DNA from 2 places in the Halomonas sp. McD50-4 genome. Region 1 is predicted to be linked to the other one. Evidence: predicted binding sites of a transcription regulator. Region 1 holds the regulator's gene; the other holds the start of a gene.
What was found. The regulator LexA, encoded in region 1, represses DNA repair genes until DNA is damaged. The targets are predictions, from matches to a motif close to TACTGTNTANNTANACAGTA.
Positions count from the first base shown of each region.

Region 2: the regulator LexA is predicted to act here: its motif matches at 1,450-1,469, upstream of dinB (DNA polymerase IV).

Region 1 covers NZ_JAKRFG010000010.1:121,527-125,339, forward strand. Annotated here, with positions in the region: gene purU (formyltetrahydrofolate deformylase) at 1-676, shown strand, start outside; gene MHM85_RS13105 (energy-coupling factor ABC transporter permease) at 692-1,363, shown strand; gene lexA (transcriptional repressor LexA) at 1,401-2,075, opposite strand; gene MHM85_RS13115 (TetR/AcrR family transcriptional regulator) at 2,325-3,002, shown strand; gene MHM85_RS13120 (L,D-transpeptidase) at 2,980-3,495, shown strand; gene nagZ (beta-N-acetylhexosaminidase) at 3,580-3,813, shown strand, end outside.
Region 2 covers NZ_JAKRFG010000018.1:47,581-51,393, forward strand. Annotated here, with positions in the region: gene MHM85_RS17070 (alpha/beta hydrolase) at 1-275, opposite strand, end outside; gene dinB (DNA polymerase IV) at 380-1,426, opposite strand; gene MHM85_RS17080 (YdiU family protein) at 1,610-3,088, opposite strand; gene MHM85_RS18445 (hypothetical protein) at 3,159-3,284, shown strand; gene MHM85_RS17085 (DNA-3-methyladenine glycosylase) at 3,288-3,812, shown strand; gene MHM85_RS17090 (NAD-dependent protein deacetylase) at 3,809-3,813, opposite strand, start outside.

The sequences.
Region 1 (3,813 bases):
GGCGGAAGCGTTGCGCACGGCGTTCGAGCCCGTCGCCGCCGAATTCGATATGCAGTGGTCGTTGGTAGATACGCAAAAGCGTCGCCGTGTGGTGCTCATGGTGTCTAGAGAGTCTCACTGCTTGGTCGACTTGCTGTATCGCTGGCAAGCAGGCGAGCTGGATTGCGATATCGTGGGCGTCATTTCTAACCATGACGATATGCGTTCACTCACGGAGTGGTACGGTATTCCCTATCATCACGTACCGGTCGATCCTACCAACAAGCAGCGGGCATTCGATCAAGTGCAAGAGCAGATAGATGCGGCCCGCGCCGACTGTGTGGTGCTGGCGCGCTACATGCAAATACTGCCGCCTTCCCTTTGCGAACGCTATGCGGGCCGAGTCATCAATATCCACCACAGTTTCCTGCCGTCGTTCGCGGGTGCCAAGCCGTATCATCAAGCTTATGAGCGCGGTGTGAAGCTGATCGGTGCGACCTGCCATTACGTCACCGAAGAGCTGGACGCGGGCCCGATCATCGAGCAGGACATACATCGGGTCAGCCATTGCCACACGCCGACCGATCTCGTTCGCTTCGGTCGCGACGTTGAAAAAGCGGTGTTGGCGCGTGGTTTACGCTGGCACTTGGAAGATCGTGTGCTCATTCACGGCAATAAAACGGTCGTCTTTAGTTAATCTACCGGGGGCGCTATGTCGTTTGCACAGAGCGTATTGGCACCATGGGCGCTGGTGATGACGTGGTTGTTGTCATTGGGCATGGTGGGCTGGTGCATTTGGCTGCGCCCTTGGCAACCGTTGCTCGAAGATAACGCGCTCCAACATCGATGGTTGGCCGCGACGCTTGTCGTCATGCTGTTTTGGCAGCTTCGCGCTCAAGCAGTGGATTGGTTGACGCTTCACCTAGTATTTACGGTGTTAATGACGCTGGTCTTTAAAATGCCGTTAGCGCTGCTGAGCAACGTAATGATCAACGCTGCCATGGTAGCGATTGGACGTAACGAGTGGAACCTTCTTGGGGCGAACGTACTGGTGACTGGCATCGTGCCTGCTATGGTGACAGGCATCGTGTGGCGTCTGGTGGATCGCCGCCTGCCGGATAATTTGATGGTGTTCTTATTCGCCTGCGGATTTTTCGGCGCAGCGCTGTCGACGTTAGGTGGCGGGCTTGTCGCGGTGGCGCTCATCATATTGGCGGGCACGGACCCTGAGGCCGTATATCTCGCTCAAGAGTATGCCCGCTTTTTACCGCTGCTGATGCCGTCGGAAGCCTTCATCACCGGGATGCTGCTCAGCATCTTGCTAGTCTACCACCCAAGTTGGGTGGCCACCTTCAATGACCACCGTTACATCGACTCACAGTAAATACACTTCGTGTAACGGGTCTGACCACGGCCTCAGTTCAGCCGAGCGCTTGTCCGTTTCCGCCCCGAATAACGCCGACGCCGACACCCTCGATATCCAGTTGCTGGGTGCGCAGATCGATCTCGATCGGTGGGAAGTCGGCATTCTCGGCGATCAACGTGACTTGATGGCCCTGGCGTTTAAAACGCTTGACCGTCACTTCGTCTTCTAACCGTGCTACGACGATCTGGCCATCGCGTACGCGATCAGTGCGATGAACGGCCAGAAGGTCGCCTTCCAAAATGCCGACATCTTTCATGGAGAGGCCGCGTACACGTAATAGGTAATCGGCTTTGGGCGTAAAATACTCGGCTGGAAGCGGGCAGTAGCGGTCTATGTGTTCGGCAGCCAAGATTGGACTACCGGCGGCAACTTCGCCAATCACGGGTAGCCCATTGGGTACAGGCTCGGAGGCGGCCGTTGTCGTTGCTGGCACTTCGCTAGGTTCCAGCGCCTCCTGGTTCGGTAGCCGAATTCCCCGCGACGTATTTCGAATGATGCGTATGGCGCCTTTACGCTCGAGCGCACGCAAATGCTCCTCGGCAGCATTTGGAGAGCGGAACCCCAGCGCCTTGGCGATTTCAGCGCGCGTTGGCGGGTACCCCAGGTCACCCATGGTTTTGACGATGAAATCAAATACGTGCTGCTGACGTGCTGTGAGTGGACGAGACATACCAAACTCCAAAACAGTGAAAAGACAGTAGCTACATGTCGGCTTAATCAGTATGTGTTTAAGTATACAGTATGTTGCTCTGTCCAGTACATGGTCCATGACCAACGCCAGTGTAAACGAGTGCTTTGAAAGCTAGGTAAAGAAGGTGCCGCCCATGGACCGTTGGCGAACTGGATAAGTGATTGAGCCTGTCAGACATATGTCATAGTATGCAACGTTGTTTAAAACACCTGTTTTTTGGAGGGCGAGATGGCCCAATCAGATACGGTAACGCGTATATTGGACACGGCAGAGGTGCTATTTGCAGAGCGAGGCTTTGCCGAGACGTCGCTGCGCAATATCACCAGCAAGGCACGCGTCAATTTGGCGGCCGTCAACTACCACTTTGGTTCCAAAAAAGCACTGATTCAAGCGGTGTTCGCCCGCTATCTCGATCCGTTTTCGGCACGTTTTCATACGGCACTGGATGAACTCGAGACGCGCCATCAAGGCCAACCGATTCCTTTGGAAGTGCTGCTTGAGACCATGGCGACCACGGTGTTGGCCGTCCCGGCAGAACGCAATAGCCTGAAAGTGTTCATGAGGCTCCTGGGCCTGGCGTATAGCCAGGCTCAGGGGCATTTAAGGCGTTATATTCAGCAGCAATATGGCGACGTGTTTACGCGCTTCACCGAGCTGGTGCGCCAAGCGACCCCAGACCTGCCGGACGCTGAGCGTTTCTGGCGGCTACACTTTATGTTGGGAACGGTGATATTCACGCTGTCAGGCTTGGATGCCCTTCGCGATATCGCCGCCAAGGATTACCAAGAACAGGTTACGGTGCGGGATCTGGTACGACGCCTGCGGCCCGTCGTGGTCGCCGCCATGAATGCGCCGTTGCCCGCCGCGGTTGAAGAGGGTCACCATGGAAACGCCCAAGCTAGCTGAGCTGCCGCCTACACACGGTGGTTGGATAGAGATCGATACCCAGCGTCAGAGACTCTGCTGGTGGCAAGGTAACGATATTCAGCATGAGTGTACGATTTCGACGGGGCTGGCAGGCGTTGGGCAGGAAGAGGGCAGCGGTCAAACGCCGCTTGGCTGGCACTACGTGCGCGCATCGATTGGCCAAGGCTGTCCCGATAACGCGGTATTTCGGGGTCGCCGGTGGACGGGCGAAGTCTATTCGCCAACTCTCGCGGCCAGCTTCCCCAAGCGTGACTGGATCCTGACGCGGATACTTTGGCTATGCGGTTTGGAGCGCGGCGTGAATCGCGGGAGAAACGTCGATTCCCAGCGGCGCTACATATACTTGCATGGCACCCCAGAGGATCAGCCCATGGGCACGCCAGCCTCACACGGTTGTATACGCGTGCGCAATCACGATTTACATTTCCTATTCGATCACGCCCAGCCCGGTACGCCGGTTTGGCTGCATTAAGCCCACCCACAGGACGTCGCGCCAGAATTTTGACACGCCAAGCGGTTAGTCTAGAATGGCGCCCTTTTTGTTGGACTCACCATCATGACGCAACCCATTGGCCCGGTCATGCTCGACCTTGAAGGGCCACAGTTAACCAACGCTGACAAGCGCCTGCTAAAAGATCCTGCCGTAGGCGGTGTGATTCTGTTTGCTCGTAACGTCGAAGACGCGTATCAGGTTCGCAAGCTGTGCGACAGTATTCGTCGTGTGAGAGGCGATTTGCTACTGGGGATCGACCAAGAGGGGGGGCGTGTCCAGCGAATCAAGCAGGGCGTT
Region 2 (3,813 bases), on a different contig from region 1:
TGCTTGTCGGCAGCCATGGCCATCAGCGTGCCGCCCAACGAGTGCCCCACGCCCAGCAGTGGCGCGTCGGTCTCGGGCAGGTAACTGAGCAATTCATCCACCAAGTTGCTCCAGTTATGGTTCACTGGATAATCCGGGTGGTGGCCCAGGCGGTCCAGCGGGTGGACATCGAACGATTCTGCCAGTGGGTCTAACAGGCTGCGGTAGCTCAAGCCGGGAAAGCCATTGGCATGGGCAAACACTAAGCGGGGGCGTTGGGTGGCATCGGCAGGCATGGCAGGCTCGCGGGTCGGCTAACGGGAAGGGGCGCTATCTATCATACGTCTGTTTTAACGCGGGCACCGAACCTCGTCAATCCATCCAAGGATTAACCGGCTAATTAAAACAGCGAGAGCTGCTGGGCAGCGGTTTCTTCCGCCAAGCGGTAGCCGACGCCCAGCAGGCGCACGGGGCGTGCGCCCCTCGCCCAGCCCACGTTGAGCAGTGTCTCAAACTGCTCCAGGTTAGGTGCGGGGTCGGCGTGTTCGACAGTGGTTTGGGTGAAGTCGTTGAACTTTACTTTCACCATCACCCCGCGCACGGCGGGGGCCGGGTCTAGGCGAGCGTAACGGCGCTCTAAATCGCTGATCAGCTCGGGGAGCTGCTGGCGGCAGGCGTCTAGGGTGGGTAAATCCTGGGAGTAGGTTTGCTCGGTGCTGATCGACTTGCGCTCGCGGTGGGTTTTGACCGGGCGCTCATCGCGCCCGTGGCTAAGTTCGTGTAGCCGATGACCAAAGCGGCCAAAGCGTTCCACCAGCTCGGTCAACGGCCGGGCGCGCAGATCCGCGCCGGTCTGAATGCCCAGCTCGGCGAGTTTTTCAGCGGTCCGCGGCCCCACGCCGTGGATCTTTTTCACCGGCAGCTGCTGCACGAAGGCGTCGATATCGTCAGGCGTGATGACAAAGAGACCATCGGGCTTGCGCCAGTCGCTGGCGATCTTGGCGAGAAACTTGTTGGGTGCCACGCCCGCCGAAACGGTAATACCCACTTCTTGCCTCACCCGCTGGCGAATGGCTTCGGCCATGCGGGTAGCGCTGCCGTGGTACAGCGTGACCTCCGAGACATCCAGAAAGGCTTCATCCAGCGACAGCGGCTCGATCAGCTCGGTCACATCGCGGTAGATGGCAAACACCTGGCGGGCAACATCTTTGTACTTCGCCATATCGCCCCGAATCACCGTGAGATGGGGGCAACGTTTGAGCGCCTGGGCCATAGGCATGGCGGAGTGAATACCGAACTTACGCGCCGGGTAGTTGCAGGTGGCAACCACCCCGCGCTGCTCCACACTGCCGCCAATGGCAATGGGGATATTGGTCAACGCGGGGTTATCGCGCATCTCTACCGCCGCATAGAAGCAGTCACAGTCGCAGTGGATGATTTTGCGCACAGGCCGACCTTGCCTCCGCCCTTACCTGTAAAAAAGCACAGTTTATCACAGGGTGTGCTACAGCGCTGATGAGCAGCAAAACCCTAGGCGGGGGCGCTGTGAATCCCTCCCTGGACGCTACTTTCGCCATCCCTGGCGAAAGACCCCCGCTACGGGTTTTCCGCCCATACTCGCTGGTCTAAATCACGTACCACAAAAGGTGCGCAACACCTGCTCGCTTTCCGTGGCCGGAGCGGCCAAGCGGCGCGCTTCTTCGGATTCATCAAAGGGCTGCGTGACCGCCGCGAGCAGCGTGTGGAAAGGCGCGAAATCGCCTTCTACCGCCGCATCGATGACCTCTTGAATGCGGTGATTGCGGGGAATCACCACCGGGTTGGCGTGGCGCATGGCATCCAGACGCTCACTCTGCTGGCTCGCTTGCTGGGCGTTTTCCCAGTCGGCCAGCCAAGCGGTCAGGCCAGCGGGCTGCGTGGTCAGCGCCAGCAGCGCCTCTTTTTGGGAGTGGGCTGACGTGTCCGCGCTCAAGACTTGAGCATAGTGCGTCAACGCGTCGAACGTCGCGGTCATGTCCATGCGGCCTTGATGCATCTGGATCTCTAGCGCTTCCATCAGCGCCACGGCGCGATCGCTTTCCGGGGCAAGGCCCAGCTTGTCGGCATGCAGGCGGCGCTGCTCGGCGCCAAAACGAGCGGTAAAGCCGCGTAGCACCTCGGTGGCTTGCTCTACCGCAGCATCGCCCTCAACGCGCATCAGCGGAAGCAGGGTTTCGGCAAAACGAGCCAGGTTCCATTGGGCAATGCCAGGCTGATTGTCGAAGGCGTAGCGCCCGCCCTGGTCAATGGAGCTATACACCTTCTGCGGGTCGAACTGCTCCATAAACGCGCAGGGGCCGTAATCGATGGTTTCACCGGCAATGCTGCAGTTGTCGGTATTCATCACGCCGTGAATAAAGCCCAAGCTCATCCAACGCGCCACTAGCGCCGCTTGGCGGGCGGTCACCGCCTCCAACAGCGCCAGGTACGGATCGTCAGCATTGGCCGCCTCTGGGTAGTGGCGGGCAATCACATGGTCGGCCAGCGCTTTTAGCGCGCTTTCATCGCGGCGAACGGCGGCAAACTGGAACGTGCCCACGCGAATATGGCTGCTGGCCACGCGGGTCAGCACGGCTCCCGGCTCGGCCATTTGGCGCACCACGCGTTCGCCGGTTGAAACGGCAGCCAAGGCGCGAGTGGTAGGTACGCCCACGGCGGCCATGAACTCGCTCACCAGGTATTCGCGTAGCACCGGGCCAAGGGGCGCACGGCCGTCGCCACCGCGAGAAAACGGCGTGCGCCCGCTGCCTTTTAGCTGCACATCACGGCGCTCACCCTGCTGGTTCACCACTTCGCCCAACAACAGCGCGCGGCCATCGCCTAGCTGAGGCACGAAGTTACCGAACTGGTGCCCGGCGTAGCCCAACGCTCTAGGCTCGGCACTCGGCGGTAGCTGGTTACCGCTGAACCACTGGGCCAGCGTGGCGTCGTCGGGCCGCGTTTGCATGCCTAGCTGCGCGCCCAAGGCATCGTTGAAGGCGATCAGGCTGGGCTGGGCAACGGGCGTGGGCTGGCACGCCACCCACAGGGGTTCCGGCAAGGTGGCGAACTGATGTTCGAAAGACAGCACGGGCAACTCCGCTTTTCAATGAATGGCCTAAAGAATACCCTAGCAGCTTACTCAAGTAATGGGCGATAGCATGCCGCAAAGAGACGCGTTAACCCCTGTTAAGTCACCGATAGAACAAGAGGCGCTCACGCCCCTGCCCCTGGGTTTCTACAACCGCGATACGTTGGAAGTGGCCCGAGACCTGCTTGGCTGTTAGCTGGTGCGCCAGCTGGATGGCGAGCTGATGGCCGCGCGCATCGTGGAAACCGAGGCCTACCGCGGCTCGGAAGATTCCGCCTGCCACGCCCACCGGCGTAGAACCCCGCGAACCGAGGCGATGTTTGGCCCGCCCGGTCACGCCTACGTCTATTTGGTGTACGGCATGCACTGGCTGCTGAACGTGGTCACCCAGCCAGAAGGCAACCCCTGCGCGGTACTGATTCGCGCGGTGGAACCGGTGATTGGCGAGCCAGCCATGCGCGCATGGCGCAGCGTCGCGGGGCGCAATCTGTGTAACGGCCCTGGCAAACTCACCCGCGCGCTGCTTATCGATAACGCCCTCTACGGCCACGATATGACGCAGAACAGCGATCCGTCGAACGGATTGTGGATTACGTCTGGCGAGCCGCTCAGCGCGATTGCCAGCGGCCCAAGAGTCGGCATCGATTACGCCCAACCCGCCGACCGCGACGCCCCCTGGCGGTTATGGAGCGAGGGCAACCCGTGGGTATCTAAAGCGCGTTAAG